Regions from separate parts of the Halomonas sp. H10-9-1 genome, predicted to be linked through region 2. Evidence: riboswitches for the same ligand, from Rfam matches in the RefSeq annotation. Region 2 holds a riboswitch; the other holds the start of a gene.
What was found. A riboswitch is a leader RNA that binds a small molecule or an ion and turns the genes downstream of it on or off. The one in region 2 is predicted to bind thiamine pyrophosphate.
Positions count from the first base shown of each region.

Region 1: it holds a riboswitch for thiamine pyrophosphate, as region 2 does, so the genes downstream of both, NFH66_RS13155 (sodium:solute symporter family transporter) here and thiO (glycine oxidase ThiO) in region 2, are expected to answer to the same signal.

Region 1 covers NZ_JAMSHO010000001.1:2,864,402-2,879,945, forward strand. Annotated here, with positions in the region: gene NFH66_RS13145 (helix-turn-helix domain-containing protein) at 1-373, shown strand, start outside; gene NFH66_RS13150 (TenA family protein) at 442-1,137, opposite strand; gene NFH66_RS13155 (sodium:solute symporter family transporter) at 1,137-2,537, opposite strand; TPP riboswitch at 2,527-2,639, opposite strand; gene NFH66_RS13160 (peroxidase-related enzyme) at 3,000-3,587, opposite strand; gene NFH66_RS13165 (YbaY family lipoprotein) at 3,826-4,290, opposite strand; gene NFH66_RS13170 (CoA-acylating methylmalonate-semialdehyde dehydrogenase) at 4,614-6,113, opposite strand; gene NFH66_RS13175 (LysR family transcriptional regulator) at 6,344-7,306, shown strand; gene NFH66_RS13180 (protein adenylyltransferase SelO) at 7,457-8,944, opposite strand; gene NFH66_RS13185 (LysR substrate-binding domain-containing protein) at 9,026-9,925, opposite strand; gene NFH66_RS13190 (EamA family transporter) at 10,044-10,979, shown strand; gene NFH66_RS13195 (sodium:solute symporter family protein) at 11,460-13,163, shown strand; gene NFH66_RS13200 (putative transporter small subunit) at 13,230-13,358, shown strand; gene NFH66_RS13205 (methylated-DNA--[protein]-cysteine S-methyltransferase) at 13,492-13,983, shown strand; partial or broken gene NFH66_RS13210 (TRAP transporter large permease subunit) at 14,114-14,326, shown strand; gene NFH66_RS13215 (malonyl-CoA decarboxylase) at 14,340-15,544, shown strand, end outside.
Region 2 covers NZ_JAMSHO010000001.1:2,080,054-2,095,597, forward strand. Annotated here, with positions in the region: gene NFH66_RS09560 (response regulator transcription factor) at 1-78, shown strand, start outside; gene NFH66_RS09565 (exonuclease domain-containing protein) at 78-2,138, shown strand; gene NFH66_RS09570 (hypothetical protein) at 2,167-2,385, shown strand; gene NFH66_RS09575 (ATP-binding protein) at 2,389-5,139, shown strand; gene NFH66_RS09580 (DUF294 nucleotidyltransferase-like domain-containing protein) at 5,136-6,263, opposite strand; gene NFH66_RS09585 (HlyU family transcriptional regulator) at 6,280-6,600, opposite strand; gene NFH66_RS09590 (argininosuccinate synthase) at 6,656-7,876, opposite strand; gene rnt (ribonuclease T) at 8,048-8,716, shown strand; gene NFH66_RS09600 (Grx4 family monothiol glutaredoxin) at 8,853-9,194, opposite strand; gene argF (ornithine carbamoyltransferase) at 9,359-10,285, shown strand; gene NFH66_RS09610 (hypothetical protein) at 10,371-10,676, shown strand; TPP riboswitch at 10,740-10,862, shown strand; gene thiO (glycine oxidase ThiO) at 10,928-12,025, shown strand; gene thiS (sulfur carrier protein ThiS) at 12,060-12,269, shown strand; gene NFH66_RS09625 (thiazole synthase) at 12,269-13,090, shown strand; gene ggt (gamma-glutamyltransferase) at 13,247-14,986, shown strand; tRNA gene NFH66_RS09635 (tRNA-Ala) at 15,145-15,220, opposite strand; gene NFH66_RS09640 (response regulator) at 15,479-15,544, shown strand, end outside.

The DNA of each region.
Region 1 (15,544 bases), 780 kb from region 2:
CTGGCGCTTCGTGGCCCCCCTGCTCAACGCCCCGGAATCGGAAGATGACTACGACGCCCTTGTCGCAGCGCTCGATGAGCTGCTGGAGCTGGTCGGTGACGACGAGGAACACCCCTTGGCAAGCCTTGCTTCCCACATGGGTGACCTCATCGAGGAGTACGACGATGCCAATCGCCCGATGCCGGAGGTGAGGGGGGCCGACATGCTCCGCCACCTGATGCAGTGGCATGGCCTCGACCAGTCGAGCCTGCCGGAAGTCGGCACCCAGTCGGTGATCTCGGAGATCCTGAACGGCAAGCGCCGCCTGAACGTTCGCCAGATCAAGGCCCTGAGCCAGCGCTTCGGGCTCCCCGCCGATCTCTTCCTCGACTGAGGGGCGCCTCCCCTCTTCCCCGAAAGCAAAGCCCACCGCAAGCAACGCGGGCATGGCGACTGCTTCGCTCAGCGCGGCATCACCGCGTCATGGAAGGCGCGCTCCCTGGCCACGGTCTCCCGGAAGCATTCGGCCATGCGGGTGAAGGCGGCGTCATCGAGCCCTGCCGCCGCCTCGTCCAGGCGACGGCGCAGCCACGCCACGAAGTCCTGGAAGGCGGGGTTGTCGTGCAGGTCGATCCACTCCTCCACCAGCGGGTGCAGCCCCGCGGCGCGGGTAATGCGCAGCGCCCACTCCAGATAGATCCACTCGGTGACCACCAGCGCCGCCAGGACCTCGGCGTAGTCGCCGCCAGCGCCGATCTCGCGCAGCAGTGCCTGGAAGGCCTGGGTCTCGGGCAGGTAGTCCGGCGCCTCCCGCGTTGCGGCGGGCACGCCGAAGGCCTCGAAGGTACGTTGGAAGGTGCTGTTCTCATCACTGGTCAGCATGCCCATGAACTGCCCCAGTACCACCCTGTCCTCCATGCCCGGCGCCCGGCCGATGGCGTGGCCGATCAGGGCGGTGAAGGGATCCACGAAGCCATAGTCCTGCACCATGTAGGCAGCGAAGTCATCACCCGATAGCCGCCCCTCGGCCAGCGCATCGAACAGCGCATGGTTCACGGTGGCCGACCAGTCGGGCTCGCTGAGCTCGCGCAGCCAATCGGTGATAGATGCCGTCTTGCGCTCGGCGGCCCAGGCGCTCCACTCGGTACGTGTCGTCATCAGCCTTGCTCCTTGCTCACGTCATATCGGACGCCCGGGCGCCACCAGGCGATCAGCAGACTGACCAGAGTAGAGGCGACCAGGGCCCCCAGGAAGGGCGGCAGCGTCGGGATGCTGCCCGGGAAGGTGGCGGCCAGCACGCCGGCGCTCAGGCTACCGTGACTGATCCAGCCCGGCAGCACGGCACCGGCCAGGCCGGCCAGGCCGCCGGCCACCGCCGCCAGCGGTGACATGCGCCGCCACAGCCCCAACAGCACCGGCAGCAGGATGGCGGCACACAGCAGGTCGGCGATCAGGAAGAGGCGCAGCACCGAGAAGCCCTGCAGGGCCACCCAGACCACCGGCACCATCAGTGCCACCGTCACCCAGCGCGCCGCGCGCACCGAGAGCCCACGCCGGCCGGAGCTGGCCACCGCCATGGAGGCGATGGCGTTCTGCAGGGTATCCACGCTGGAGGCCACCAGCGTCACCGCCAGCACCAGCGCCGGCAGCCCCAGCCAGTCTGGCGCGGCGGAGAGCAGGGCAAAGAACGGGATCGGCGGCTCGCCCAGCGGCAGCGCGTGCATCGCCGCCAGCATCCCCAGGCCACCGATGGCCATCACCACCACCAGGCTGCTGGCCCCGCCCAGCAGCGCCCCGCGGCCCAGGGCGCGAGCGTCCTCGGCGGCCCAGATACGCTGCCAGTAGCCCTGGTGAAAGAGGTTGGCCGCGGTGACGGCGATCACCAGGGTCAGCGATACCGACAGCGCACTGCCCATCGGAATCGCCGGCATCACAGCCCCGGCGGGCATCGGCGGCAGCCACCACCAGGCGACACCACCGACCAGCACCAGCAGCGCCAACAGCAGCCAGGCCTGCCAGCGATCGGTGGCCAGGCTGGCCCGCAGCCCGCCCAGGGAGGTATAGACCAGGGTCACCAGCGCCACGCCCAGGATCACCAGCGACGGCGGCACATCGGAGAGCAGCGCGGCGATGCCACCGATAGCGGTCAGCTCGGCGGCCAGAAAGCAGGCCATGTAGGCCACCGACACGCAGGACACCCAGCGCCGCACCCCAGCGCCGTAGCAAGCCTCGGCAAACTCGCCGATGCTGCGTCCCTCGGGCAGGTGGCGACGGATCGCCGGGCCGTAGAGCCCCAGCACGATAAAGGGCAGCGAGGAACCGATGGCATAGCCGGCCAGCGCCAGCGGTCCCACGAAGGCGCCGATCTCCGGCGGCGCGAAGAGGATCCAGGCGCCCATGCCGGAAGCCAGGAACGACAGGCCGATGGCCTGGGCGCCCTGGGAGTTGCGGGCGGTCACGTAGTCATCGAGGGGGCCATCGGCCCGACGGGCCCGCAGGCCCAGGAAAGCAAAGCACAGCAGCGCCGCACCGAGCACGGCAGACGTCAGGTAGGGCATGTCGCACTTCCTCCGCCGGTGTGAACCGGATCAGGTTCCAGGGTCAGCACTATCTGCTCTCTCAGCCCCGGCGAATACGGCGAGACTCCCCTGGCGACAAGTGGATGAGGTTTGGTCACGCCTCGCACAAAGGCATGATCGGAGGCATCATAGCGTCGCGCTGACCCGAGGACCACCCCGATCCGGAGCGCCCGATGCCCGATGCCCGATGCCCGATGCCCGATGCCCGATGCCAAAGCTAGGGAAGCTCCCTGGCTCGTTCATGCGACATGGGTAATCGCGGCAAGGTTGGCAGACAGAAAGCTCCGCCGAGGCCTGAGGCAATAGCGAGCGAAAGCCCCCCAACAGGAGAGACACCATGTGGAAGCTATGCCCAGTCAGCATTCTCGCGCTTACCCTTTCCGGATGCAGCGGCGTCCCCTTCGTACCCTTTATCTGACGATTGAGTGAGCCGTCACCGGCTCACTTCTCCCGCGGCACTCGCCCCATCAGGTAGAACTCCTCGTTGGGCGGGGTGCCGGTCAGGGTGACCAGCCGGTTGGAGAGGCCGAAGAAGGCGGCGATGGCGCCGATATCCCAGATATCGTCGCGGGTGAAACCGGCGGCTGTCAGTCGCTCCTCCCACTCGTCGGTGAGCTCCCCCACCTCGAGTCCGCAATACATGGCGAAATCCAGCATGGTGCGATGACGCTCGCTGATCGGCGCGGTGCGGTGGTTGATGGCGACCTGGTCGGCCAGCAGCGGGTCCTTGCCGTAGATACGCACCAGCGCACCGTGGGCCACCACACAGTAGAGGCAGCGGTTGCGGGCGCTGGTGGCCACCACGATCATCTCCTTCTCCGCCTTGGTCAGCGTATCGGACTCTCGCTCTATCAGGGCGTCGTGGTAGGCGAAGAAGGCACGGAACTCCGCCGGGCGGTGGGCCAGCATCAGGAAGACGTTGGGCACGAAACCGGCCTTCTCCTGTACCGCCAGTATGGCGTCGCGGATGTCCTCGGGCAGGTCGTGGATCGATTCGGGAACGGGGAAACGGCTGATGGGCGCGGTCATGGAGGGCCTTGTGTTGGAGTTGGAGTTGGAGTTGGAGTTGGAGTTGGAGTTGGAGTTGGAGTTGGAGTTGGAGTTGGAGTTGGAGTTGGAGTTGGAGTTGGAGTTGCGGTTACGGCACGCCTTTCAGTTAACGTCAACGTCACCACCGAGATCAAGATATGCCGTACTCGCCTTTCGTCGCCCCGCTGAAGTCACGATGCCCCGCTACGCACCTCTCGGCATCGCGCGGGGATCGCGATCACGGCTGCGACACCCGGATACGTACCGGATCGCCGGGCTTGCCGGCAAACGGATCAATGTGCTGTGTGCTGATGAAAAGCAGATCGCCATTGTGCTCGATTCGGGCTCGTAATCCGTAGGTCATGCGCTCATCGATAACCGCGGGGTTGAACACCAGGCGAAAAGGGTACGGGGGCGGAGTCCCATCGACAGTATGGGTGTAGTCGGTGAGGATGGTGGCGGGCGCGTCCGCACGCGACTGGTCCTCAAGAGTCACGGTCAGCTCGGCGCCGGGGGGCAGCGCGATACGCTCGCGATACCACACGTCGCCGCTAATGACCCGCATCAGGGAGTTATCCGGTTTCTGCGCCTGTCGCTGCGCGTCCTCTATCCCCATTGAGTGGCTGCACGCCGCCAACAACAGGGTAGACGCGATCGCCGCCCAGCGGCCGATGGCAGACTTGATCCTTCGCTTCGCGCGCATCGTGTCACCTTTGGTGTTTGCTCTACGGCGTCAACCGGAGCGTTGGGAGAACGCAGGCAGGTGCCTGCTGGATAGCGGCCAAGCCTTCGGCCCTTGAAGCTCTCGTGAAGCTCTCGACGTCGGGCGGCCGACTCGGCGTCGAGCATTCGCATATGGTAAGAGGTGCACGCTAACGAATCAAAGCGCGGCTGCCCCGCCGCGCGCAGGGCGTATACACCAGCGCCGCCGGTGCCCCTCCACGACCAAGCGCCGCTTCTCGGCCACAACGACAGCGCCCCCGCCTCTCTCGAGGCGGGGGCGCGCTTGTTACCGGGCGGAGGTTGTCAGCCCAGCGAGATGGTGCTGTTGATGCCGCTGGAGACGTTCTCGGGCTCGAACCAGCGGGCAGTGACGGTCTTGGTCTGGGTCCAGAAGGCGATGGCCTGCTTGCCGTTGGGACCCAGGTCACCGAGCTTGGAGGCTCGCGAACCGGTGAAGCTGAAGTAGGCCACCGGCACCGGGATCGGCACGTTGATGCCGATCTGGCCGACGTCGATATCGGCCTCGAAGCGACGCGCCACCCAGCCGGAGTTGGTGAAGATCGAGGTGCCGTTGCCGTTGGGGTTGGCGTTGATGAACTCGATCGCCTCGTCGAGGGTCTCGACGCTCACCACACACAACACCGGGCCGAAGATCTCCTCGCGGTAGATGGTCATCTCCGGGGTCACGTCGGCGAACAGGGTCGCGCCGACGAAATTGCCGTTCGGGTAGCCCTCCACCTGGTAGCCACGGCCATCGACCAGCAGGCTGGCGCCCTCCTTCTCGCCGGCGGTAATCAGGCGCTCCACACGCTCCTTGGCCTGGGGAGAGACCAGCGGGCCGAGATCGGCGTCGGTCTGGGTGCCGGGGCCCACCTTCATGTTGCGAGCGCCCTCGACGATATCGTCGAGCCATTCGCGGGCTTCGCCGACCAGCACCACCACGGAGTTGGCCATGCAGCGCTGGCCGGCGGCACCGAAGGCGGAGCCCAGCAGGTTGTTGATGGCCTGGCTGCGGTTGGCATCGGGCATCACGACACAGTGGTTCTTGGCGCCCATCATCGACTGCATGCGCTTGCCGGCGGCGGCGGCGCGGTTGTAGAGCAGCGAGCCCACATGGGTGGAGCCGATGAAGGAAAGGGCCTTGATGTCCTGGTGGTCGGCGATCTGGTTAGCCACATCGGGTCCACCGTGGACCACGTTGAGCACCCCGGCCGGCACGCCCGCCTCGTGGGCCAGCTCGACCAGGCGCATGGAGGAGCTGGGGTCCTGCTCGGAGGGCTTGAGCACGAAGGTGTTACCGGTGGCGATGGCCAGCGGGAACATGAAGCAGGGCAGCATGATGGGGAAGTTGAAGGCGGTGATGCCGGCACCCACGCCCAGCGGCTGGTGCATGGTGTAGACGTCCACCTCGTTGGCGACGTTCTCGGCCAGCTCGCCCAGCTGCAGGGAGGTGATCGAGCAGGCGTGCTCCACCACTTCCAGGCCACGCCCCACCTCTCCGACGGCGTCGGGCAGGGTCTTGCCGTGTTCCTCGGTGATCAACGCGGCCAGCTCGTCGGTGTGCTCGCGGATCAGCGCCTGCAGCTTGAGCATGATGCGCATGCGCTTGCCCAGCGGCACCTTGCGCCAGGTCTTGAAGGCCTCCTTGGCGCTGGCCACGGCCCGCTCGACCTCCTCGGCGGTGCAGAACGGCACCCGGGCGACCACTTCCTGGGTTGCCGGGTTGACCACGTCGCGCCACTCCTGGCTCTGGGACTGGACGGGCTGGCCATCGATATACATGGGGATTTCGCGGACTGACATGAGCATACTCCTCTGGATGCTGTCGCTGTCGGGGGGCTGGCTTATTGTTGTGGAGCGCTGCGGCGTTCGCTGCGGCCACCCGGCATTAGACTTTGTGTGTATAAAAACACGGAAGACTATGAAGAAGAGTCTATCCAGAGGTCGCATGGCGTGACAACGGGCACTCAGGCACATTGCTTGTGCACTGACGCACAACCATAAACTGGCAAGAGCCGGCGGGAGTTCGCCCGATGCTTGACTGGCACGACATCCAGATCTTTCTCGAGGTGGCGCGCAGCCAGCGGCTCACCGACGCCGCCCGTCGCCTGGGGCTGGACCACTCCACCCTGTCGCGACGCACGCGGCGCTTCGAGCAGAAACTCAACACCCAGCTCTTCGAGCGCAGCACCCACGGCTACCATCTCACCGAGGCCGGCCAGCAGCTGCTCGCCCATGCCGAGGAGATGGCCCGCCACGCCTTCGAGGCCGGCGAGAGCCTGACCGACAAGAACCATCAGATCAGCGGCCAGATCCGCCTGGGAGTGACCGAGGGCCTGGGCACCTGGGTGATCGCCCCGCTGCTCTCGGCCTTCTGCGAACGCCATCCCGGCGTCACCCTGGAGCTTCTCGCCCTGCCCCGGGTGGTCAACCTGAGCCGTCACGAGGCGGATCTCGCCATCACGCTGGAGCGCCCGGTCAGTCCGGGGCTGGTGATCTCACGCCTCTGTGACTACCGGTTACGCCTCTACGGCAGCCAGGGCTATCTCGCCCGGCACGGGGTCCCGCAACGGCTCTCCGAACTGGGCCGGCACCGGCTGATCGGCTACGTGGACGACCTGATCTTCAGCGAGGAGCTCAGCTACCTGGCGCCGCTGCTCGACCCGGCGGTGGTAGGCCAGCCACCCCACTTCCCCCTGCGCAGCACCAGCGTGACCACCCAGCACGCTGCCGCCCTCCACAACATCGGGCTTGCCGTGCTGCCCTGCTTCATGGCCAGCACGTCGCCCACCCTGTTCAAGGTGCTGGAAGACGCGATCGCGGTCGATCGACAGTTCTGGATCACCGCCCGCCAGGAGCAGCGCCAGCTGGCCAGGGTGCGCCTGCTGTGGGACTTCCTGCGCGAGGCGCTGGAGGCCAATCGCGCCTTCCTGATGGGCGACAGCCGTGAGCTGCAGCTACCCGATGTCACCCCCGAACACCAGCCGCGGCGGTAGCAGCCGAGTCGAACGTTGGCCGATAAAGAAGGCCACCTGGCCGGGGCGCGCCCGGCCAGGACGCTGACAACAAGATCCATACAGAGACGCCCTGGGGAAACCCGGGCGTCTTTCTTCTGTATTGAGCTACCGGCTTCGGGCAGCCGCGGCTCAGGTGCCGCAGAAGGTGCGCAATACCCGCTCGCCGGCCGGCGCCGGTTCGGCATAGGCCTCGCGGCCGGGCTGGGCGGTGAAGGGCTCGGACAGCACCTCGCGCAGGGCCTCGAAGGGGACGAAGTCATCGTGCTCGGCGGCCGCGGCGATGACGCGCTCCACCTGATGGTTGCGCGGGATATAGAGCGGGTTCACCGCCCGGATCCGCGCGGCGATCTCCGCCGGCGACGCCTCTTCCCGGGCCAGCCGCGCGCGCCAGCGCGGCAGCCAGGCACGCAGAGACGTGTCGCCATCGAACAGGTCGAGCAGCGCCGGGGCGTCCTCTTCCACTGCCTCGGCGAGGCCACGGAAGGCCAGGGTGAAGTCGGCGCGGCCAGCGGCCATCGCCTCGAGGAAGGCCTCGGCGAGGGCGCGATCGCCCTCCTCTTCCCGGGTCAGCCCCAGCTTGTTTCGGAACACCGCCAGCCACTCGTCCTCGTAGCGGGGTGCGTAGGCCTCGATCACCCTGGTGGCCTTGGCGATCGCCGACTCCTGGTCGTCGTCGAACAGCGGCAGCAGGGTCTCGGCCAGGCGCGCCAGGTTCCACTGGGCGATCCACGGCTGGTTGCGATAGGCGTAGCGACCGCCCTCGTCGATGGAACTGAACACCGTGGCCGGATCATAGGCCTCCATGAAGGCGCAGGGCCCGTAGTCGATGGTCTCGCCGGAGATCGCGCAGTTGTCGGTATTCATCACTCCATGGATGAAGCCGAGCCCCATCCACTGCGCCACCAGCGCCGCCTGGCGCTCGGCCACCGCCTCGAGCAGGGCCAGGTAGCGCTCACCCTCCTGATGCCCGGCAGGAGCCGGCCCCTGCAGTTCGGGATAGTGGCGCTCGATGGCCATGTCCGCCAGCGTCGTCACCGCCTCGAGATCGTCGCGGGCGGCGAAGTACTGGAAGGTGCCGACGCGCAAGTGGCTCGCGGCCACCCGGGTCAGCACCGCGCCCGGCTCCGGCACCCGGCGGAAGAGCCGCTCGCCGGTGGTCACCGCGGCCAGCGCTCGGGTGGTGGGCACGCCGAGGCGGTGCATCGCCTCGCTGACCAGGTACTCGCGCAACACCGCGCCCAACGGCGCGCGCCCGTCGGCGCCGCGGGAGAAGGGGGTCATGCCGGCCCCCTTGAGCTGGAGTTCGCGCAGCCGCCCTTCGCGGTCGACGACCTCGCCGAGCAGCACCGCGCGGCCGTCACCGAGGCGCGGATTGAAGTGCCCGAACTGATGGCCGGCATAGGCCTGGGCGAGGGGTTCGGCCCCCTCCGGCACGCAATTGCCGGAGAACCATTGGGCGGCACGCGATTCATCGAAGGCGTCGAGGTCGAAGCCCAGCGTCTCCGCCAGCGGCCGATTGAAGGCCACCAGCCGCGGCTCGGGAACCGGCACCGGGGCGAAGCGCAGATAGAAGCGCTCGGGCAGGCGGGCATAGCGCAGGCTGAACTCGGGAAACATGGCGGCTCCGGTAGCGGCGATCACGGCCAATGGCTGAATGCCCGAGTATAACGCTCGGACATCTCCCTATCGAGCCAACCCCTATCGACCCAGCTCCTCCCGGCTGACCCAGCTCATTCTGGCTGGCGCCAGCTCTTCACGGATCAGCTCGGCCAGGCGCCGGGCCGGCTCAGTGGGGCGTCGGGCGGCACGATGCAGGGCCAGCTCCACCGCCGGCAGTGTCGGCAGGCCGCTGGACTCGTCCAGGGCGCGCAGCTGGGGGCCGAGCATGCTGCGGGTGACCACCACGATGGCCAGCCCTGCCTGCACCACCGGAGAAAGGCCCGCCATGGACTGGCTGGTGTAGGCCACTCGCCAGTCGCGTCCAGCGGCCACCAGCGCGTCCTCCGCCACCTCGCGGAAAAGATCCGCTCCCGGCGAGTAGAGCGCCAGCGGCAAGGGGTCGACGAGCAGCGGCTGACGCTCCAGCCCCACCGCCCAGACCAGGGGCTCACGGCGAATCACCTCGCCGCCCGGCGAACACCGCTGGCGAGTCACCAGCGCCAGATCCAGCTCGTCGGCGCGCACGCGCCCCACCAGCTCGGCACTGACGCCGCAGGTAACCTGCAAGCCGACATCCGGATAGAGCTGATGAAACCAGGAGAACACCGCGGTCAGCAGCGGGGCATAGTCCTCGGGAATCCCCAGCTTGAGCTCGCCGGTAACACGCTGCGCACGCATATCGGCCAGCACCTCGTCGTTGAGAGCCAGCAACCGCCGGGCATGCTCCAGCAACCGCTCGCCCTCGGCGGTGAAACGGATGCGCCGCCCCTGGCGCTCGTGAAGCGAGACCTCCAGCACCGCCTCCAGGCGCGAGAGCTGCATGCTCACCGTGGACTGGGTGTAGGCCAGGTGCCGCGCCGCGGCGGTGACGCTGCCGGTATCGGCCACCGCCACCAGGGTACGCAGCAGGGCGAGGTCGAGGGTCGGGGCACGCCTCAACACATCACACTCCTTGATGAGTGAGTTCAACAAAGATCGTTATCTTGATGAGTATGGCATGGATAGCATGGCGCCAGTACCCACCCGTTACCGAACACTCCATGCAGGAGACGCGGCCATGCAGCTTCAGCGCTCACATTTCACCCACTCTCCCTGGCTCGGCGCCGCCGCCGGGGCGCTGGCGGTGGTACTGTGGGCGCTGGTACCGCTGCTGGCTGCCCAGGCAGGCGAGCTTCCGCCACTGCGCCTCTCGGCGCTGGCACTGCTGGCCGGCGCGCTGGGCACCCTGCCCATGGCACGCCGGCGGCGTCATGAGGTTCCTCCACTGGGTCGCCTGGCCGGCGCACTCGTCTACCTGGGTGTGCCACTGCTGATCACCGGTGCGGTCGGGGCATGCTTCGCGGCCTTCACCCTGGCCCCCGCCGAGGAGACGGCGCTGATCCTCTACACCTGGCCGGTGCTGTTCCTGCTGGCCAGCCGCAGGCTGGCACTGGGCCGGCTGCCGGCCAACACCCTGGTCGGTGCCGGGCTAGCGTTTGGCGGCGCGGCGCTGCTGGTGTTGCCTGGCGCCATGGCGGGTGGGGTCTCCGGCGCGTGGGACGGCTATGCCCTGGCGCTGCTCGGCGCGGTGTGCTGGGCGCTCTACTCCCTGGCGAGCCAAGTCGCGGCCTGGCGACTGGGCGAGCGCATGCCGCACCTGCTACTGATCGCCAGCGCCATGGTGGGCGGGCTTAGCCTGGCGCTGGAGGGCGCGCACGCCCTGCCCTCCCGTGACGCCCTGCTGGCCACCGCCGCCCTGGGCCTGGGCCCCTATGGCCTGGCCATGCTGGCCTGGGACCGGGCCATGCGCGACCCCCTCGCCCACCGGGTCGGCAACCTGGCCCATGCCGTGCCGGTGCTGGCCACGCTATTGCTGGTAGTGGCCGGCGTGACCACCCCGGACTGGCGCCTGCCACTGGCCGCACTGCTGGTGGTGGCGGGCAGCATGACCGCAAGCCGGGAACCGGCCCGGCGCAGGCACCTCCCTGCACTTGGTCGTTTTCCCAGGAACTGAGGACAATTCCCCCCGCGTTCGAGGCAAATTGGACATTCGCCATTCGGGCAGTTAGTGTATACAGCCTCCGGATCATGACAATGTATACAACAACTGATCCCTGAAGGGCCGCGGCCCCTGCGCCCCGGCCACCCTGGTCTTGCCTCATCGCAGACTGGATCGCCGTACCTTCGACTGCCCGTCGACGACGCCATCGAACGAGAAGGAATCCATGTCGCTCCACTACGCCGACAAGGGCCGCTGCATGCCGCGCCGCCCTCCGCCTATCTCCCCCGTGCTGGGGTAATACCGCCTTAGCGGCAGCCACTGCCGCCCGAGCCGAACGACCCGCTTCAGCGCCGACTATCGCCGCGCAGGCAAACCCCTGGGCGCACGTTGTCCCGTGGGCGCCGGGAGCCGCTTCGGCCATCTCACTGCGTCACGCATGCGGCTGCGGCCGCCATGCTCGACGTGTTCTTTTCACCTGCCGAGGGACTGCCCTTGAACAGCGAATCCTTATATCAACTCTCCAGCCTGACCGTGATCCTGCTGCTGCTCGCCTTCTACGGCGGCACCTATCTGCTGACGCTTGGCATTCGCAAGAAACAGGAGTGTGCCGACGAATTCATGGTCTCCAACCACCGCATCGGCTTTGGCATCGGCGCCGCCAGCATGACCGCCACCTGGATCTGGGCCGCCTCCTTCTACGCCGCCGCCACCTCCGGCTACACCTACGGCGTCTCGGGCCCCATCCACTATGGCCTGTGGGGCGCCCTGATGATCCTGTTCATCTACCCGTTCGGCCGACGCTTCAGGAAGCTCGCCCCCAACGCCGCGACCCTGGGCGAGCTGATCCACGCTCGCCACGGCAGCTCCAGCCAGCTGATCCTGGCGTTTTCCAACGTGCTGGGCAGCATCATCAGCCTGATGGTCAACTTCACCGCCGCCGGTGCGCTGGTTTCGGTGCTCTCGCCGCTCTCCTTCCAGGCCGGGGTCATCATCGCCGGCGTCGGCGTGCTGCTCTACACCCTGTGGTCGGGCTTCCGTGCCTCGGTACTCACCGACTTCGCCCAGCTGGTGGCGCTCATGGCCATTGCCATTGTGATCATTCCCGCGGTGTTCTTCGCCATGGGCGGCCCCAGCGAGCTAGTCGCCGGTCTCGACAACCTGACCGCAGAGCAGACCAGCTTCTTCTCCAGCGAGGCGATCCTCAACCAGGGCGCTCCCTTCTTCGTCGCCGTGCTGGCGTATGCCATCGGTAACCAGACCATCTCCCAGCGCCTGTTCGCGGTGAACGAGAATCACATCAAGCCGACCTTCCTGACCGCCACCGTGGGCTACGGCGCCATCGTCATCGGCCTGGGCATGATCGGCCTGATGGCGTTGACGCTGGGCATGGAGCCGCTGAACGGCAACATGAACAACCTGATCCCGCAGATGGTCTCCGGCTACCTGCCACCGATCTTCATCGCGCTGTTCTTTATCCTGGTGATCGGCTCGCTCTCCTCCACCGCCGACTCCGACCTCTCGGCACTGTCGGCGATCATGATGGCCGACGTCTATGGCAAGAATATCGCCCGCGGCAAGGTGGATCCTCAGCGCATGCTGCTGGTCGGTCGCCTGACCATGATCATCGCCACCGCGGTGGGCATCGTCTTCGCCAGCTTCTCGCTGGATATTCTGGTGATGCTGGTATTCGTCGGTGCGCTGTGGGGCGCCATCGTCTTCCCGGTGATCGCCAGCTGCTTCTGGAACCGCATTACCAACCAGGCCTTTACCGTCTCGGTACTGGTCGCCATGGTGCTGTTCTGTGTGGCGCGCTTCGAGCTGGTCGACCTGGCCGGCCCCGGCGGCCTGTTCTTCGAACTGCTGGCCAGCATCGGCGGTGGCGTGATCATCGGCCTGATGGCATTCGGCTTCTTCGGCCGCACCGTCGGCTTTATCGCCGGCATCCTGGCGCTACTCGCCATGCTGGTCTTCGCCACCGGCTTCCTGCGCGACTACACCGTGCTGCTGGCCTCACTGACCGCCTACGGCACCAGCACCCTGGTCTGCGTGGTGATGAGCCTGAACAGCCGCCAGCGCTTCGACTTCGACACCATCGCCGAACGCGTGGGCAACTACAGCGACTCGGCGCAGGATGCCAAGCCGGCCACGAGGCCGAAGGAGGCTCCGGTGACCGCCCGCCTCGCCACCCAGCGCTGATATTCGCCCATCAACCATGTGGGTAGCGCCGGCCACCCCCGGCGCCACCCGGAGGAGATCGACCATATGACCACGCTGTTTGCCTTCTACGTACTGATCTGGCCGGCCCTGACGCTCGGCGTGCTGGCCCTGATCATCCGCGCCGTGATACGCGATCGCCGCCAGGCCCGCGTGGAGAGCCGCGAGCTGGTGTGAGGCGCCAGCACTGAATGCGATCGGCCCCGCGGGCAGTGCCCGCGGGGCCGATTTCATCCAGCCCATCGCCACGAGTCGCGTTAAACTCCTGTCATGGGTTCCGCGATATCGAACGCACCGGCAGGAGCATGACATGAACCACGATACCCTCGACTACTATCATCCCCCGGCCGCGGACGCCCTGGGGCTGATCCTGATCCGTGCCACCCCCGAGGGGCTCACCGAGATCGACTTCGTCGACGAGCAGCACGAGCCGCCGTGCCCGGGGCCCCTGACCGCGCAGGCATGCGCGCAGCTGACCGAATACTTCGCCGGCACCCGCCGCGACTTCGACCTGCCGCTGGCCCCCCAAGGCACCGACTTCCAGCGCCGGGTATGGGCCGCGCTCGAAGCGATTCCCTTTGGGGAGACCCGCAACTACGCCGAGATCGCCGAGCAGCTCAGCAGCAAGGGCGGCCAGCGCGCGGTAGGCGCCGCCAATGGCAGAAACCCCATCTCCATCGTGGTGCCCTGCCACCGGGTGATCGGCAGCGACGGTCGCATGACCGGCTACGCCGGCGGCATCGGCCGCAAGCGCTGGCTGCTCGCCTTCGAAGCGGGCGAAGTGCCGATGTTGCTGGGCTGACGGGTATCGGCGTCGAGCCCGAGGGCGCCTTGCCATGCCGCGGGTCAGCGCGCCGTCCCCTCGCCGGACGCCGAGCCAAGGCCCAACTGGCGCACGCTGGCCACGAAGTCGCCGAAGCGTTCGCCCTGAATCGGTAGTGCTGACCATCAACCTGGAGATCGGCCTGATCACCCCGCCGGTGGGGCTCAACCTGTTCATCATCAAGGGGATCGCGCCGGACATCTCGCTGCGCGATATCCTGATAGGCAGCCTCCCCTATGCCCTGTGCATGGTGCTGGCGATCATCCTGCTGTGCTTCTTCCCGGGTATCGCCCTGTGGCTGCCCGACCTGCTGATGGGCTGAGGGAACCAACGCCATGAACATGACCTTCCTGCAGGAGCTGTTCAACAACATCACCCGGCGCGACGCCCTGCGGCGGCGCCGGCGCAGGAGTGGCGAGTCGCTTGACCACGAGGACCTGGCAGCCGCCTGCCATGCCCTGCTGGCGAGCGACGGTGAGGCCTCGAGCATCGCCCTGGCCAGCCGCGCCCTGGACATGTACGAGTGCCTCGCCGAAGAGCAGCGCCCGGCCTTCTTCGCCCGCCTGGGCGCGGAGTTCGCCGCCGAGCCGGCGACCATCGACGCCGCCTACGCGGCCTATCGCGAGAGCCGCGACAACGCCACCCTGGAGGCGCTGTTCGAGGCCTGCGAGCCGCGCCGCCAGGAGCTGTTCCGGCGCCTCAACCTGGCCAGCGACGGCACCTACTCGCTGGTGCGCATGCGCGAGCACCTGCTCGGCCTGCTGCGCGAGCATCCCGAGCTGGCCGCCATCGACAGCGACTTCGCCCATCTGTTCGGCTCCTGGTTCAACCGCGGCTTCCTGATGCTCAAGCGCATCGACTGGAACACCCCGGCCTCGATCCTCGAGAAGATCATCCGCTACGAGGCGGTGCACGAGATCCGCGACTGGGACGACCTGCGCCGCCGCCTGGATGCCCGTGACCGGCGCTGTTTCGCCTTCTTCCACCCGGCGATCGGCGACGAGCCGCTGATCTTCGTGGAGGTGGCCCTGTGCAAGGGGCTGCCGGCCCGCATCCAGCCCATCCTGGCCGGCGAGGAGAGCGGTGAGGAGAGTCGCGTGGAGGAGCCCGAGGAGGCCGATACCGCCGCCTTCTTCGGCATCAGCAACTGCCAGGTGGGGCTGCGCGGCATCTCCTTCGGCAACTTCCTGATCAAGCAGGTAGTGCAGGAGCTCAAGCAGGAGCTGCCCCAGTTGAAGCATTTCGTGACCCTCTCGCCGGTACCGGGCCTCGCCCAGTGGCTGGCCGAACGGCGCAACGACGCGAGCCTGCCGGCGGCCACCCGCGAGGCACTGGCTTCGCTGGAGGAGCCCGGCTGGCACCGGGACAGCGAGCTCAGCGAGGCGCTCAAGGCTCGCCTCCGGCCGCTGGCGGCGCGCTATCTCGCCGAGGAGAAGAACGCCCGCGGACTCCCGCTCAACCCGGTGGCCCGCTTCCATCTGGGCAACGGCGCCGAGCTGCACCGCATCAACTGGCTCGGCGACGTCTCGGCCAAGGGGCT
Region 2 (15,544 bases):
GACGACTATGTCACCAAGCCGTTCTCCACCCAGGCCCTGGTGGAAAAGGTCAAGGTCCTGCTCGCCGAGATGTCCTGATGGCTCGCCTCCTCTCCGGCATGCCTCGCCGCCAGCGCCTCATCGGCCTGTGGCTACTGCTCAGCGGCATCAGCATCTTCGGCGGCGCCACCTTCGCCCTGTGGCTCGACACCCTGTTCCAGCCACAGGGCATCGCACGCCTGGTGCTGTGGGCGGGCTGCTTCTCCGGCGGCGGCACCATCTTCCTGGTCGGCCTGCTGCTCGAGCGCCAGCTGTTCACGCCGCTGCGCCATCTGCAGGTGCAGCTGGCCCGCCTGGTGGCCAACCCCGACGCCCGCGACGACTACCCCCCCGAGGGCTGGTTGCGCGCCCTGGGCCCCGACCTGGTGCGAGTGCGCGAGGCGTGGCGCAACGACCGCACCCGCCTGGCCACCGCCCACGCCGAGGGCGCGCGCAGCGCGGCGCGCATCCGCCAGGAGCTCGAGACCCTGCTCCAGGTGCTCGATACCCCGCTGCTGCTCTGCGACCACCACCGCCGCATCCTGCTCTTCAACCAGGCCGCCGAAACGTTGTTCGAGGACCATGCCAGCCTGGGGCTCGGCAAGCGCCTCGAGACCCTGCTGCCCGCCGCGAGCCTGCAGGATGCCCTGCGCCAGCTGCCTGCGAACGGCGCCCCGCGCGAGGTGCTGGTGCCCAGTGGCGAGCGCTGGCTGCGTGCCATGCTGCGGCGGGTGCCCGGCAGCCACGGCGAGACCCTGCTGACGCTCACCGACACCACCGCCGCCTGGACCAGCGAGATGGGCGCCCGGGCCGAACTGCTCGACGGCCTGCCACGACTGCGTCGCCACGGCGCCAGCCTGACCAGCGCCGCCGACGCCCTCTCCGCCCTGCCGGAGGGGGCCGGGGAGATGCGCCGCCGGCTGGAGAGGGTGATCGCAGAGGAGAGCCAGGCCCTGGGCGAGGACATCGAGGGGCTGGCGTCCCTGGTCGAGCGCATGCAGCAGGAGGGGGAGCGGCTGGTGCCGCTGTGGTCCAACGACCTCTGGGCCGGCCTCAACGAACGCCGCCCCGCCGAGCGTCAGGTCACCGCCGTGGGCATGCCAGCCTGGCTCAAGGGCGACGCCAGCGCCCTGCTGGTGCTGCTTGGCTCGCTGCTCGACACCCTCGAGGCGACGCTCGGCGAGACGGCCTTGGAGGGCGAGGTGTGCCTGGGCAACAAGCGGGTCTACCTCGACCTGATCTGGCAGGGCGCACCGCTCTCCGAGCGCCATCTCGGCGAGTGGCAGCAGCAACGCCTGGGGGCGCTGCCTCTCAATCCCCGGGTGGCCGACGTGCTGCGCCAGCATGCCAGCGACGCCTGGAGCCTGGCCGATGACGACGGCCAACATGCCCGCCTGCGCCTGCCCCTGCATGCCGCCGAACGGGTCGGCGCGCCGCGCCCGGTGGCCCCGCCACGCCCCGAGTTCCACGACTTCGGCATCGCCGACCTGCCGGCCCCCGATGCGGAGCTCGCCGCGCGCCCGCTGCGCGCCCTGGAGGTGGTGGCCTTCGACACCGAGACCACCGGGCTGGAGCTGCGTCGCGGCGATACCGTGATCAGCATCGGCGCCTGCCGCATCGTCAACGCGCGGCTGCTGGCCAGCGAAACCTTCGATCTCTATGTCGATCCGGGCAAGCCGATCCCCCCGGCCAGCACCGCCATCCACGGCATCACCGACGACGCGGTGGCCGGCGCGCCCCCCCTCGCCGTCGCCTTGCCGCGCTTCTGCGACTACATCGGCGACGCGGTGATCCTGGCCCACAACGCCGCCTTCGACCTGCTGGCCCTGCAGCCGCCGGGAGCCGGCATCGACCTGGACATGCCGGTCCTCGACACCCTGCTGATCTCCCGGGCCCTCGATGCCAGCCTCGACGGACACGACCTGGATACCCTGGCCGAACGCTACGGCCTCACCTTCCCGCCGGGCACCCGCCACACCGCCCTGGGCGACGCCCGGGTCACCGCCGAGCTGTGGCTCTCGCTGCTGCCGCGCCTGGAAGCCCGCGGCATCGACACCCTCGAGAAGGCGTTGGCCCTACAGGCCAGCGCCCTCAACAAGGAGGACGCCTGCGCATCATGACCGTCACCGCCGACCCCGGGGCCAGGCCATGCTGAGCGCCCCACGCCGCCGCGAACGCCTGCTGGCACTGATGCTGCTGGCCACGCTGCTGTTCACGCCACCACTGGTGCTGGTCCCCGACCGTGCTGCGGCGATCTCCTGGCTGCCGCTCTACCTGTTCGTCGCCTGGGGCCTGGTCATCGGCCTGGCCGCCTGGCTGATGGAGCACCCGGCCCCCCCACCGGAACGAACACCACCCGAGGAGTAGGCCATGCGCAGCGATCTCGTGGTGCTCAGCGTCGCCTTCGGCTACCTGGCGCTGCTGTTCCTGATCGCCGCCTGGGGCGACCGCCGGGCGGAACAGGGGCGCTCGCTGATCGGCTCACCCAATGTCTATGCGCTCTCCATCGCCGTCTACTGCACCGCCTGGACCTTCTACGGCAGCGTGGGGCGTGCCGCCCAGTTCGGCCCTGGCTTCCTGCTGATCTACCTGGGCCCGACCCTGGCGATGCTGCTGGCTCCCTTCGTGATCCGCAAGATGGTGCGTATCGCCAGCGCCCAGCGCATCACCTCCATCGCCGACTTCATCAGCGCCCGCTACGGCAAGAGCTCGAGCCTGGGCGTGCTGGTGGCGCTGATCGCGCTGATCGGCATCACGCCCTATATCGCCCTGCAGCTCAAGGCGATCACCGTCAGCCACGCGGTGCTGGTCAACTACCCCCAGGCCGCCAACCTGCGCCTGGCCGACGAGCCCTTCTGGCTCGACAAGTCGTTCTGGGTAGCGCTGGTGCTTGCAGTGTTCATCATCCTCTTCGGCACCCGCCACCTGGACGCCAGCGAACGCCATGAGGGCATGGTGGCCGCCATCGCCTTCGAGTCGCTGGTCAAGCTGGTGGCCTTCCTCTCGGTGGGGGTGTTCACCGTCTTCGTGCTCTTCCAGGGCCCCGGCGACCTCTTCGCCCAGGTCGCCGCCACGCCGGAGCTGGCCGAACGCCTGGGGCTGGATGCCGTGCCCGGCGGCGCCACCGGCTGGGCCGGCATGCTGGTGCTGGCCTTCCTGGCCTTCCTCACCCTGCCGCGTCAGTTCCAGGTGCTGGTGGTGGAGAACGTCGACGAGCGCCACCTGGCACGCGCCAGCTGGCTCTTCCCGCTCTACCTGATGGCCATCAACCTGTTCGTGATCCCCATCGCCATGGCCGGACTGCTGCTGATGGGCGACGCCGACCCCGACAGCTTCGTGCTCACCCTGCCACTCTCGGCGGACCTCCAGGGCCTGCCGCTGCTGGTCTTCATCGGCGGCCTGTCGGCGGCCACCAGCATGGTGATCGTCGAGACCATCGCCCTCTCCACCATGGTCAGCAACCAGCTGATCATGCCCCTGCTGCTGCGCACCCGGCGCCTGCACCGCAGTGCCAGTGGCGAGCTGGCCGGCTGGCTGCTGGGCATCCGGCGCGTGGCCATCGTGCTGATCCTGCTGCTGGGCTATCTCTATCACGCCCTGGTCGGCGACGCCTACAGCCTGGTGACCATCGGCCTGGTCTCATTCGCCGCCGCCTGCCAGTTTGCCCCGGCCATGCTGGCCGGCATGTACTGGCGAGGCGCCCATCGTCGCGGCGCCACCCTGGGACTGATCGCCGGCACCCTGGTATGGGCCTGGACGCTGCTCATCCCGGGCTTCGCCCAGTCCGGCTGGCTGGATGCCACCTTCCTCGAGCAGGGTCCCTTCGGCCTCGCCTGGTTGCGACCCTATGCGCTGTTCGGCCTCGAGGGCTGGGACATCTACACCCACTCGCTGCTATGGAGCCTGACCGCCAACCTCGGCCTGCTGGTGGGGGTCTCGCTATTCAGCCGCCAGTCGCCGCTGGAGCAGACCCAAGCGGCGCTGTTCGCCGAAGCGATGCACCCCCACCTGCTGCAGACCTCGCTATGGCACGGCCAGACCACCCGCGGCGAGCTACGCGCCCTGCTCGACCGCTACCTGGGCACGGGCGCTACCGCCCGGGTATTCGCCGACGCCACCTCGGGCCAGGAGGAAGACGCCGCCGCGCCCGCCAGCCCGACCCAGATCGCCCGCGCCGAGCAGGCCCTCTCCGGGGCGCTGGGCAATGCCTCGGCGCGGGTGCTGATCAACTCGGTGGTACGCGGCGAGGCGCTGGACCTGGAATCGATCCTCAGCATCCTCGACACCACCTCCGAGACCCTCGAGATCAACCGGCGCCTGGAGCAGAAGTCCAGCGAGCTGGCCCAGGCCAGCGAGGAGTTGCGCGCCGCCAACGAGCGGCTGCGCGAGCTCGACCGCCTCAAGGATGAGTTCGTGGCCATGGTCAGCCATGAGCTGCGGACCCCGCTCACCTCGATCCGCGCCTTCGCCGAGATCCTGCGCGACAGCGGCGAGCTGCCTGAGGAGAAGCGCCTCCACTTCCTCGACGTGGTGGTCAAGGAGAGCCAGCGCCTGTCGCGGCTGATCGAGGAGATCCTCGACCTGGCGCGCCTGGAAAGCGGGCGCCTGACCCTGAACCCCCAGCGACTGGACCTGGTGGCGCTGGCCCGCCACAGCGTGGATGCGGTGCACCATATACAGGAGGATCGTGGAGTGGCGCTTGAGGTGGCGATCGAGCTCGAGGCAGCGCCGGTGATAGGCGACCCCGACCGGCTCGAGCAGGTGATCATCAACCTGCTCGATAACGCCGGCAAGTTCGCCGACCCGGCAGCACCCCGGGTGCAGCTGAGCCTGGTACGCCACAAGACCCACTACCGCCTGGCGGTGGAGGACAACGGCCCCGGCATCGATGCGCAGGAACGCGAGCGGGTGTTCGAGAAGTTCCACCAGATCCAGCGCCCCGAGGAGTCGCCGGACAAGCGCCGTGGCCGCCCCCGCGGCAGTGGCCTGGGCCTGCCCATCAGCCGGGGCATCGTCGCCCACCTGGGGGGGCGGCTGTGGGTCGAGGAGGCCCCCCACCTGGGCGGTGCCTGCCTGGTCATGGAACTGCCGGAGGCGCCTCCGGCAGCACCGGAGGCCTAGCCCCGGCGCGCCCGCTTCTGCAGCGCGCGGATCCGCTGGAGGTCGTGGCGCAGCAGCAGGCGCTGATCCTCGCCCAGGTGCGAGACATCCACCCAGCCATCCGCGGCGCGGCCGGCGGCGAGGTTGCGCCGTTGTTCGGCCAGCAGCAACTCCTGCAACCGGCCATGGGCGGCGGTGAGTTCTCGACATGTCCCGATATCGATGGCCTGTCGAGTGACCAGGGTCGCGAGGCGTCGCCGGGTGTCGGTCTCGCGCACCGCGTGGCGCAGCGCCAGCAGCCGCACCGCGGCCACCAGCGGCAACATCGCCTGGTGCTTGAGGTTGATGGCCCGCTCGTGGGGGGCTCCTTGAAGCGTACCGGCCAGCCTGCCGAAACGATCCAGAGCCACCGGCTGCTCGTCGAGCAGCGCGGCCATCTCGTCGAGGAACAGCCCCGCCGCGGGCAGCCGCCCGACGACCCAGTCGCGCAGCGCCTCGGCCAGCGCCTCATCGCCGTGGACCGGGGTGAAATCGAGCAGGATATTGGCCTGCTGCACCCGCTTGACCCGCCGCTCGGCGCTCCATATCTCCAGCTGGCGCTGCCACTCCCCCAGGCGCTTGCGCCACATCGGCCAGCGCGCCATGACATGGCCGCTGCACAGCGGGATGCCGGCCCGGTCGAGGCGCTCGGTGAAACGCTCACCCAGCGACTGGAAGTAGCCGTCGATCTCCACATGCCGAGCATCCGGATAGTCATCGATGATCATGGCGTTGTCCTGGTCGGGTCCGAGCAGGCTCTCGTGGCGCCCGCCGGAGCCGAGCACCAGCACGCAATAGCCCACCGGCGCGGCCCCCCAGCCCTGCCCGCGCATCTCGATCTCGGCGAGGCGAGTGGCACGCCGGGTGAGCCAGGCGTTGTGATCGCTGATCAGCTGCGCGATCCGCCAGCCGGGCAGGTCGAGGCGCACCAGGGCCTCGACCAGGGTGGGCTGCCAGGCATAGGCATCGGCAAGGCCGGGATTAGGCCCCAAGGTGGTCAGGGCCTCTCGCAGGGGGGCAAGCAGCTCAGGCAGGGTGGCGGGATCCGGCGGAAAGTCCCCAGCGAACAGCGTCCGCCACGATGAGGCGCGATACAGGAAACGCACGGCTCTCTCGGCGCCCCTAGCGGGCGAACATGTCGTCGCCCATCTCGTCGATGAAGCGTCGCGCCTTGCTGATCATCAGCTCGTCGCAGGCCTCACGGCCGGGCATCATGTCCGAGCGCTCGAAACGATGCTCGAGCACCTCGTCCTCCTCCTCCTCGCCATCACCGGTCAGCGGACGGCGAATCCAGCCGCTGACGCGGTACTGGCCGCCCTCCTTGGCCGGCTCGGAGATGATCAGGTAGCCGTTGTGCTCCACCGCCTCGGCGGCCGGCGCGTTGCCCGTGGCGGCATCGTCACCACCGCCGCCGAGCAGTCCGCCGAGAAGCTTCTTGAACATGGCGTGGCTCCTTGTGCCTGCGGGGCGCCCCGTGGTGGAGCGCCCCGCCATGACATCAGTCCTGCTTGCGGCCCTTGCCGGCGGCGATGCGCAGGCGCAGGGCGTTGAGCTTGATGAAGCCCTCGGCATCCTTCTGGTCGTAGGCGCCGGCATCGTCTTCGAAGGTCGCGATGGACTCGTCGAACAGCGACTGCTTGGACTGGCGGCCGGCGACGATGACATTGCCCTTGTAGAGCTTGAGGCGAACCACGCCGGAGACGTTGTGCTGGGTCTCGTCGATGGCGGCCTGGAGCATGCGGCGCTCCGGGCTCCACCAGTAGCCGTTGTAGATCACCTCGGCATAGCGGGGCATCAGCTCGTCCTTGAGGTGCGCCTCCTCGCGATCGAGGGTCAGCGACTCGATCGCGCGATGGGCACGCAGCATGATGGTGCCCCCCGGGGTCTCGTAACAGCCGCGGGACTTCATGCCCACATAGCGGTTCTCGACGATATCGAGACGGCCGATGCCGTTGTCGCCGCCCAGCTTGTTGAGCGTCTCCAGCACCTCGTGGGGCTTCATCGGCACGCCGTCGATGGCCACGATGTCACCCTTCTCATAGGTGAGCTCGACGTAGGTGGGCGTGTCCGGTGCCGCCTCCGGGGAGACGCTCCAGCGCCACATCTCCTCCTCGGCCTCTGCCCAGGGATCCTCGAGGATGCCGCCCTCGTAGGAGATATGCAGCAGGTTGGCGTCCATGGAGTAGGGGGACTTCTTCTTCTGGCCGGTGAAGTCCACCGGGATATCGTGCTGCTGGCAGTAGGCCATCAGCTTCTCGCGGGAGTTGAGGTCCCACTCGCGCCACGGGGCGATCACCTTGACCCCCGGCTTGAGCGCGTAGGCGCCGAGCTCGAAGCGCACCTGGTCGTTGCCCTTGCCGGTGGCGCCGTGGGAGATGGCGTCGGCGCCGGTCTGGTTGGCGATCTCGATCAGGCGACGGGCGATCAGCGGACGCGCGATGGAGGTGCCGAGCAGGTACTCGCCCTCATAGATAGTGTTGGCGCGGAACATCGGGTAGACGTAGTCACGCACGAACTCCTCGCGGAGATCCTCGATGTAGATCTCCTTGACGCCCAGCGCCTGCGCCTTGGCGCGCGCCGGTTCCACCTCCTCGCCCTGGCCGATGTCGGCGGTGAAGGTCACCACCTCGCAGTTGTAGGTTTCCTGCAACCACCTGACGATTACGGAGGTGTCCAGGCCACCGGAATAGGCCAGCACAACCTTCTTGACATCGGACATTCGAGGAGCTCCTTTCTGATGAACGCTAGAGTCCGTCAGTATAGCGCGACAGCCGGGCCTCGAATACTGTCCGCGGGACGTCTCGGGGGCGAGCTGCTAGACTGCGCGGATTATCGCCGGGCCGTAGCCGACCTGCCCGTGACACAAAGGCCAAACACGAAGGAGAGGTGCATGAGCGAGGCGATCGCCTGCGGCCTGATGGCACAACGATTCCGCAGCTACCTGCCGGTGGTCGTGGACCTGGAAACCGGCGGCTTCAATTCCGAGCACAACGCGATCCTCGAGATCGCGGCGGTCACCCTGACCATGGACGCCGAGGGCAACCTGACTCCCGAGTCCACCTACGCCTTTCACGTGGAGCCGTTCGCGGGCGCCAGCGTCGAGCAGTCGGCACTGGACTTCACTGGCATCAAGCTCGACGATCCCCTGCGCCGCCAGGTGGCGGTCTCCGAGGCCGAGGCACTGGGCGAGATCTTCCGCCCGGTTCGCAAGTCGATCAAGGCCCATGGCTGCACCCGCGCCATCCTGGTTGGCCACAACTCGGCCTTCGACCACGGCTTCCTCAACGCCGCGGTGAACCGCTGCGGCATCAAGCGCAATCCCTTCCACCCCTTCTCCAGCTTCGATACCGCCTCGCTGGCCGGCCTGATGTACGGCCAGACGGTGCTGGCCCGCGCCTGCCGCGCCGCCGGCATCGAGTTCAGCAACAGCGAAGCCCATTCGGCGCGCTATGATACCGAACGCACCGCCGAGCTGTTCTGCGCCATGGTCAACCGCTACAAGGAGATCGGCGGCTGGGCCCAGGCCCAGCGCGAACAGGGGATGGAGGAAAAGCCATAAGCTGCAAGGAGCAAGGAGCAAGGAGCAAGGAGCAAGGAGCAAGGAGCAAGGCCCAGGCTGGGTGGGGCATCCACCAAAAGCAAAACCCCGAAGGCTTGCACCTTCGGGGTTTTGCTTGTGGCCCGACGCCTGGCGCTTACTGCTCGGCGTCATCCTTGTGCTTGGCGGCGGTCTCCTTGATCAGCGTCTCGAGCTCGCCCTTCTGATGCATCTCCAGCACGATGTCACAGCCGCCGACCAGCTCGCCCTCGACCCACAGCTGAGGGAAGGTGGGCCAGTTGGCATACTTGGGCAGCTCGGCGCGGATGTCCGGGTTATCCAGGATATTGACGAAGGCGAAGCGCTCGCCGCAGGACATCAGCGCCTGCACGGTCTGGGCGGAGAAGCCACACTGCGGCAGCTGGGGGCTGCCCTTCATGTAGATCAGGATCGGATTCTCGCCGATCTGGCGCTGGATGTTCTCGAGGGTGGTGCTCATGGCGTCTCCCTATGAAGGTAACGGACAACAGAGGTCGCGGATGCCGGCTCGGACAATACCCGACCCCGGCAGTAGGTCTTGGTGCAGGTCATTCTACTGATCCATGGCGCGTTGCGCATCCCCCGACGGCTGGCTAGGATGTGCGTTTTCATGAGGAGCACCCCATGGCCACTCGGCACTTCCTGACCCTGATGGATGCCAGCCCCGAAGAGCTGAGCAACCTGATCCAGCGCGCCATCACCATCAAGAACGCGCTCAAGGTGGAGGGGCCCACCTATACCCCCTTCCCGAACCACACCATGGCGATGATCTTCGAGAAGTCCTCGACCCGCACCCGGGTCTCCTTCGAGACCGCCATGGCGCACTTCGGTGGCCATGCGCTGTTCCTCTCGCCCCGCGACACCCAGCTCGGCCGCGGCGAGCCCATCGGCGATACCGCCCGGGTGCTCTCGGAGATGGTCGACATCGTGATGATCCGCACCTTCTCCCACGCCGGGCTCGAGGCCTACGCAGCCGCCAGCAGCGTGCCGGTGATCAACGCCCTCACCGACGACTACCACCCCTGCCAGCTGCTCGCCGATGTGATGACCTGGACCGAGCTGCGCGGCAGCGTGCGGGGCAAGACCGCGGTGTGGATCGGCGACGGCAACAACATGTGCCACTCCTGGATCAATGCCGCCCGCCAGTTCGACTTCCGGCTGCGCATCTGCTGCCCCGAGGGCTATGAGCCGCGCCAGGATATCCTCGCGGCCGCCGGCGACCGCGTCACTATCCTGCGCGATCCCGCCGAGGCCGTGGCCAATGCCGACCTGGTGACCACCGATGTCTGGGCCTCCATGGGGCAAGAGGAGGAGCAGGCCAGGCGGGAAGCGGACTTCGCCGGCTTCCAGGTGACCGAGGCGCTACTCGATCGCGCGCAGGACGATGTGCTCTTCCTGCACTGCCTGCCCGCCCATCGCGGCGAGGAGATCAGCGAGACCCTGCTCGACGACCCGCGGGCCGTGGTCTGGCAGGAGGCCGGCAACCGCCTGCACGCCCAGAAGGCACTGATCGAGTTCCTGCTGCTTGGCGAGGTCCACGAGGCGCCGTGATCTCCGGAGCCACATAGACCTTTGTCTTATTCGACCAAGGTTGTATAATGCGCCGCAGCACATTCCACCAGGGAAGACGCGGCGCATGACTACATCTTCGATCGATACCTTCGGCATGCAGCGCAGCCTGCGCCAGTGCCTCTCCAACATGGCCGCCCTGCTCTACCGCCAGGGCCACGTCCTCGAGACCGTCACTGTGCCCCACCGCGGCCTCGACCCCGATGCCCTGGAGACTCTGGAGAGCGACTGCCACGAGTGGTCGGCCTGCCAGCGCATCCTCGAGAACAGCGAGGCCGCCACCTGGAATGACCAGCGGCGCTTCGTGCTCACCGGCATGGGTCGCGAGCTGCTTTTCGACATGTTCGGCGAGGGCGCCGCCGACTGCGCCTGATCGCCAGGCTGCCGAGGCCCGCCGACGCTCGATTGCGTCGGCGGGCCTCTTTGGTTATGTTGATACGACTTGTCGGGGAGCCCCGGTAGCCGCGAAGCGGTAGCCTCAGGGGCTGAGATCGGTACGGCCGAACCCGTTGAACCTGATCAGGTTGATGCCTGCGGAGGGAACAAGATCGTGCCTCGCTGCCCGCCCCTGCCCCTGCCCCGCATCCGGCCTGTTCGTCACTCCACCCGCTGGATGCCCGCTCGATGAATCGACACCCTCAACAACGCATCGCCGTGGCCGGTGCCGGCCTGCTTGGCCGCCTGCTCGCCTGGCAACTGCTGCGCGATGGCCACGCCGTCACCCTGTATGACGCCGGCGACCTCGCCACCCCGCCGGCGGCCGCCTGGACCGCCGCCGGCATGGTCGCCCCGCTGGCCGAGACCGTGGTCGGCGAGCGCTGCATCTACGCCATGGGCCGGGTGGCCCTCGAGCGCTGGCCGCAGTGGCTCGACAAACTGCAGGCCCCCGGCCTGTGGCACCCGCACGGCAGCCTGGTGGTGGCCCACCCCCAGGACGAGAACGAGCTGACCCAGTTCCGCCGCGACCTGGACGACGCCATCGGCCAGCCCGCCGGCTACCGGGCGCTGGATGCCGCCGGCATCCATGCATTGGAGCCCGGCCTGGCGGGCTTTCGCCACGGTCTGTACCTCGCCGACGAGGCCCACCTCGACAACCGCGGGCTGCTCAACCGGCTGCTCGAGGCGATCCTCGAACTGGGCGGCGAGTGCCATGCCCACACCCCGGTGACACCCCACCCCGGCGAGATTGCCACCCCTTCCGGCCGACGCACCTTCGACCTGGTGCTCGACTGCCGCGGTCATGGCGCCAAGCCCAGCCACCCCACCCTGCGCGGCGTACGCGGCGAAACCTTGCATGTGCATACCGACGAGGTGAAACTGTCCCGAGCGGTACGCCTGATGCACCCGCGCTACCAGCTCTATGTGGTCCCCAAGCCGGGCGGTCACTTCGTGATCGGCGCCACCTCCATCGAGAGCGAGGACCGCTCGCCCATCTCGCTGCAGTCGTCGCTGGAGCTCTCCAGCGCCCTCTACACCCTGTCACCTGCCTTCGCCGAGGCACGCATCCTCGAGCAGGGCGTCAATCTGCGCCCGGCCTTCCGGGACAACCTGCCCCACGTCACCCGGGGTGACGGCTTGATCGGCGCCAACGGCCTGTTCCGCCACGGCTACCTGCTGGCCCCGGCGGTGGTCGACCATGTGCTGGCCGAGATTCGCGGCGAGGGCGAGCGCCCCTTCGCCGCGGTACTGTCCGCCGCCGCGCCCCAGGAATCGCTGCCTTGACCAGGCAGCAAACTCTTTGAAGAAGGAGAGTCCCATGAACGAGATCACCCTGAGCCTCAATGGCGATGCCACCCGGCTGCCCGCGGGCACCGCCCTGGCCACCGCCCTGGACCGCTGGGGCTATGCCGAGCGCCGTGTCGCTGTGGCCATCAACGATGCCTTCGCGCCACGCTCCACCTGGCCCGAACGCACCCTCGCAGACGGCGACCGCGTCGATATCGTGGCCCCGGTAGGAGGCGGCTGATGAACACTCACCACGATGCTCATGACGATGCTCATGACGACGCCCTGGTCCTCTACGGCGAGGCCTTCACCAGCCGCTTCCTGCTCGGCACCGCCCTCTACCCCTCGCCGGCGGTGATGCAGGAGGCGATCGAGGCCGGCGAGTGCGACATGATCACCCTGGGGCTGCGGCGCCAGAACCCCGCCGCGGGCGACGGCGACACCTTCTGGGAGATCCTGCGCGAAAGCGGCTGTCGCCTGCTGCCCAACACCGCGGGCTGCCGCTCCGCCCGCGAGGCGATCACCCTGGCCGAGATGTCGCGCGAACTGTTCGAAACGCCCTGGATCAAGCTCGAGGTGATCGGCGACGACTACAACCTGCAGCCCGACCCCTTCGGCCTGCTGGAGGCCGCTCGCGAACTGATCGACCAGGGCTTCAAGGTGCTGCCCTACTGCACCGACGACCTGGTGCTGTGCCAGCGGCTGCGCGACGCGGGCTGCCAGGCGCTGATGCCCTGGGGAGCACCGATCGGCACCGGCCGCGGGCTGATGAACCGCTATGCGCTGCGCACCCTGCGCGAACACCTCGACCTGCCGCTGATCATCGACGCCGGCCTCGGCGCCCCGTCCCAGGCCGCCGAGGCCATGGAGATGGGCTTCGATGGCGTGCTGCTCAACACCGCCGTGGCCAAGGCGCGGCGTCCGGCGGCGATGGCCGCGGCCTTCGCCCGGGCCATCGAGGCGGGCCGCCAAGCCTATCGCGCCGGCCTGATGGAGCGTCGCCAGACGGCGAGCCCCAGCACGCCGACCCTCGGCCAGCCGTTCTGGCACGCCACGCCCTGACTTCTGCTTCTGACGGCGGTGCGGCGCCCGCCGTTTGACATTGACCGAGACCCTGCTCTACTGGGAGGGCGCCTCGCGGCATGGCACCCGCGGCGCCACCCGAGGCCCGATCGACCCCCAGCCTCCAGACCCGAATTCAAACAAAGGAAGCTACCCATGAGTGCTCGCATTCTGCCTTCCCACGCTCCGCGCATCCTGACCGCAGCGCTGCTCTCCGCCGGCCTGCTCGCCTCCCCCCTGGCCTTCTCTCAGCAAGCCATCCTCGAAGGGGAGCGCTTCCATCCCGAGGAGAGCCCCGGCGGCATGGTGGCCACCAGCCACTTCCTGGCCTCCGAAGTGGCCCGCGACGTGCTGGCAGCAGGCGGCAACGCCGTGGACGCAGCGGTGGTCGCCGGCTTCGCCCTGGCGGTGACTCAACCGCGTTCGGGCAATATCGGCGGCGGCGGCTTCATGCTGATCTCCGATGAAGAGAGCGGCGAGGTCATCGCCATCGACTACCGCGAAACCGCCCCGGCCGCGGCCTTCGAGACCATGTTCCAGGACCAGGACGGCGAGGCGGTCACCGAGCGCTCACGTTTCACCCATCTGGCGGCCGGCGTGCCCGGCACCGTGGCCGGCCTGGCCCTGGCGCTGGAGCAGTACGGCACCCTGAGCCTGGCCGAGGCGCTGGCGCCGGCCATTCGCCTGGCCGAGGAGGGCTTTGTCGTGCCGCCGCGCTTCGTCAAGGGGCTGAACGACACCCGCGCCCGCTTCGAGGCCTGGGACGCCAGCATGACCACGTTCTTCAAGGAGGACGGTAGCGCCTACCAGGTGGGTGAGGTGTTCCGCCAGCCCGATCTCGCCGCCACCCTGCGGCGCATCGCCGACCAGGGAGCACGGGAGTTCTATGAAGGCGAAACCGCGCGCCTGGTCGTCGCCGAGATGGAGCGCCATGGCGGCCTGATCACCGCGGAGGACCTGGCCGGCTACCAGCCGGTGATCCGCGAGCCCAGCCACGGCACCTACCGGGGACACGACATCTATGCCATGAGCCCACCCTCCTCCGGCGGTGCCCATATCGTGCAGATGCTCAATATCCTCGAGGAGTACCCCATCGGCGAGCTGGGCTTCGGCTCCGCCGAGAGCATGCACCTGATGGCCGAGGCCATGAAGCGGGCCTACGCCGACCGCTCAGAGTTCCTCGGTGACACCGACTTCATCGATGTGCCGCTGGCGGGCATCACCTCCAAGGAGTATGCCGCCGAGCTGCGCGCCCAGATCGGCGATCAGGCCACCCCGAGTGCCGAGGTCGCGCCCGGCAACCCGTTCGACTACGAGTCCAACGAAACCACCCACTTCTCGATCGTGGACGACGGCGGCCTGGCAGTCTCCAACACCTACACCATCAACTTCAGCTACGGTTCCGGCATCGTGGTCGATGGTGCCGGCTTCCTGCTCAACAACGAGATGGACGATTTCTCGGCCAAGCCCGGGGTGCCCAACGCCTACGGTTTGATCGGCGGCGAGGCCAATAAGGTCGAACCCGGCAAGCGCATGCTCTCCTCGATGACCCCCACCATCGTCAAGCGCGACGGCAAGAACTTCCTGATCACCGGCAGCCCCGGCGGCTCGCGCATCATCACCACCACGCTGCAAGTGCTGATGAATGTCATCGATCACGACATGAACATCCAGTCAGCGGTCAGCGCCCCGCGCATGCACCACCAGTGGCTGCCCGACGAGATCCGCATCGAGGCCGGCTTCAGCCCCGACACCCTGAGCCTGCTCGAGCAGCGTGGCCACACCGTCAGCCAACAGCCCGCCATGGGCGCCGCCCAGTCGATCCTGATCGACGACGGCATGTTCTACGGCGGCGCCGACCCCCGCCGCTCGACCTCCTCCGCCATCGGGCTATAGCTATAGCTATAAATAGACAGACAGGAGGCCTGCGTCCCCGGCCAGCGTGCCGGGGGCGAATCACATGCAGAGCCATGCGGGGTTTTTCGGGAGCTTTACGGACACACGAAAAAGCCGCCTGGCGGAATACGCTAGGCGGCTGATTCGTAGAAGCTTGTTGGTGGAGCCTAGCGGGATCGAACCGCTGACCTCAACACTGCCAGTGTTGCGCTCTCCCAGCTGAGCTAAGGCCCCACACCGTCTCGCCGTTGCGAGAACGGGGCGAATAATACGGCGACCCAGGCATCGCGTCAAGCCCTTTTTTCATTGCTTCCCCGGGAGATGGCGGCCACTGCCTAAGTAGGCTTTCCTCCCGGCGGCCAGTTATGCCACTCTTTAGCCTAGTGATGACCGTACTTTCGATGACCCCTACTTTCGATGACCCCTACTTTCGATGACCGTACTTTCGATGAGCCGTCTCGCCGCCACCGAGCCATCCAGGAGCCACTCGCGTTGATCAAGGTACTCATTGCCGATGACCACCACCTGATACGAACCAGCCTGGCCCACCTGCTGAAC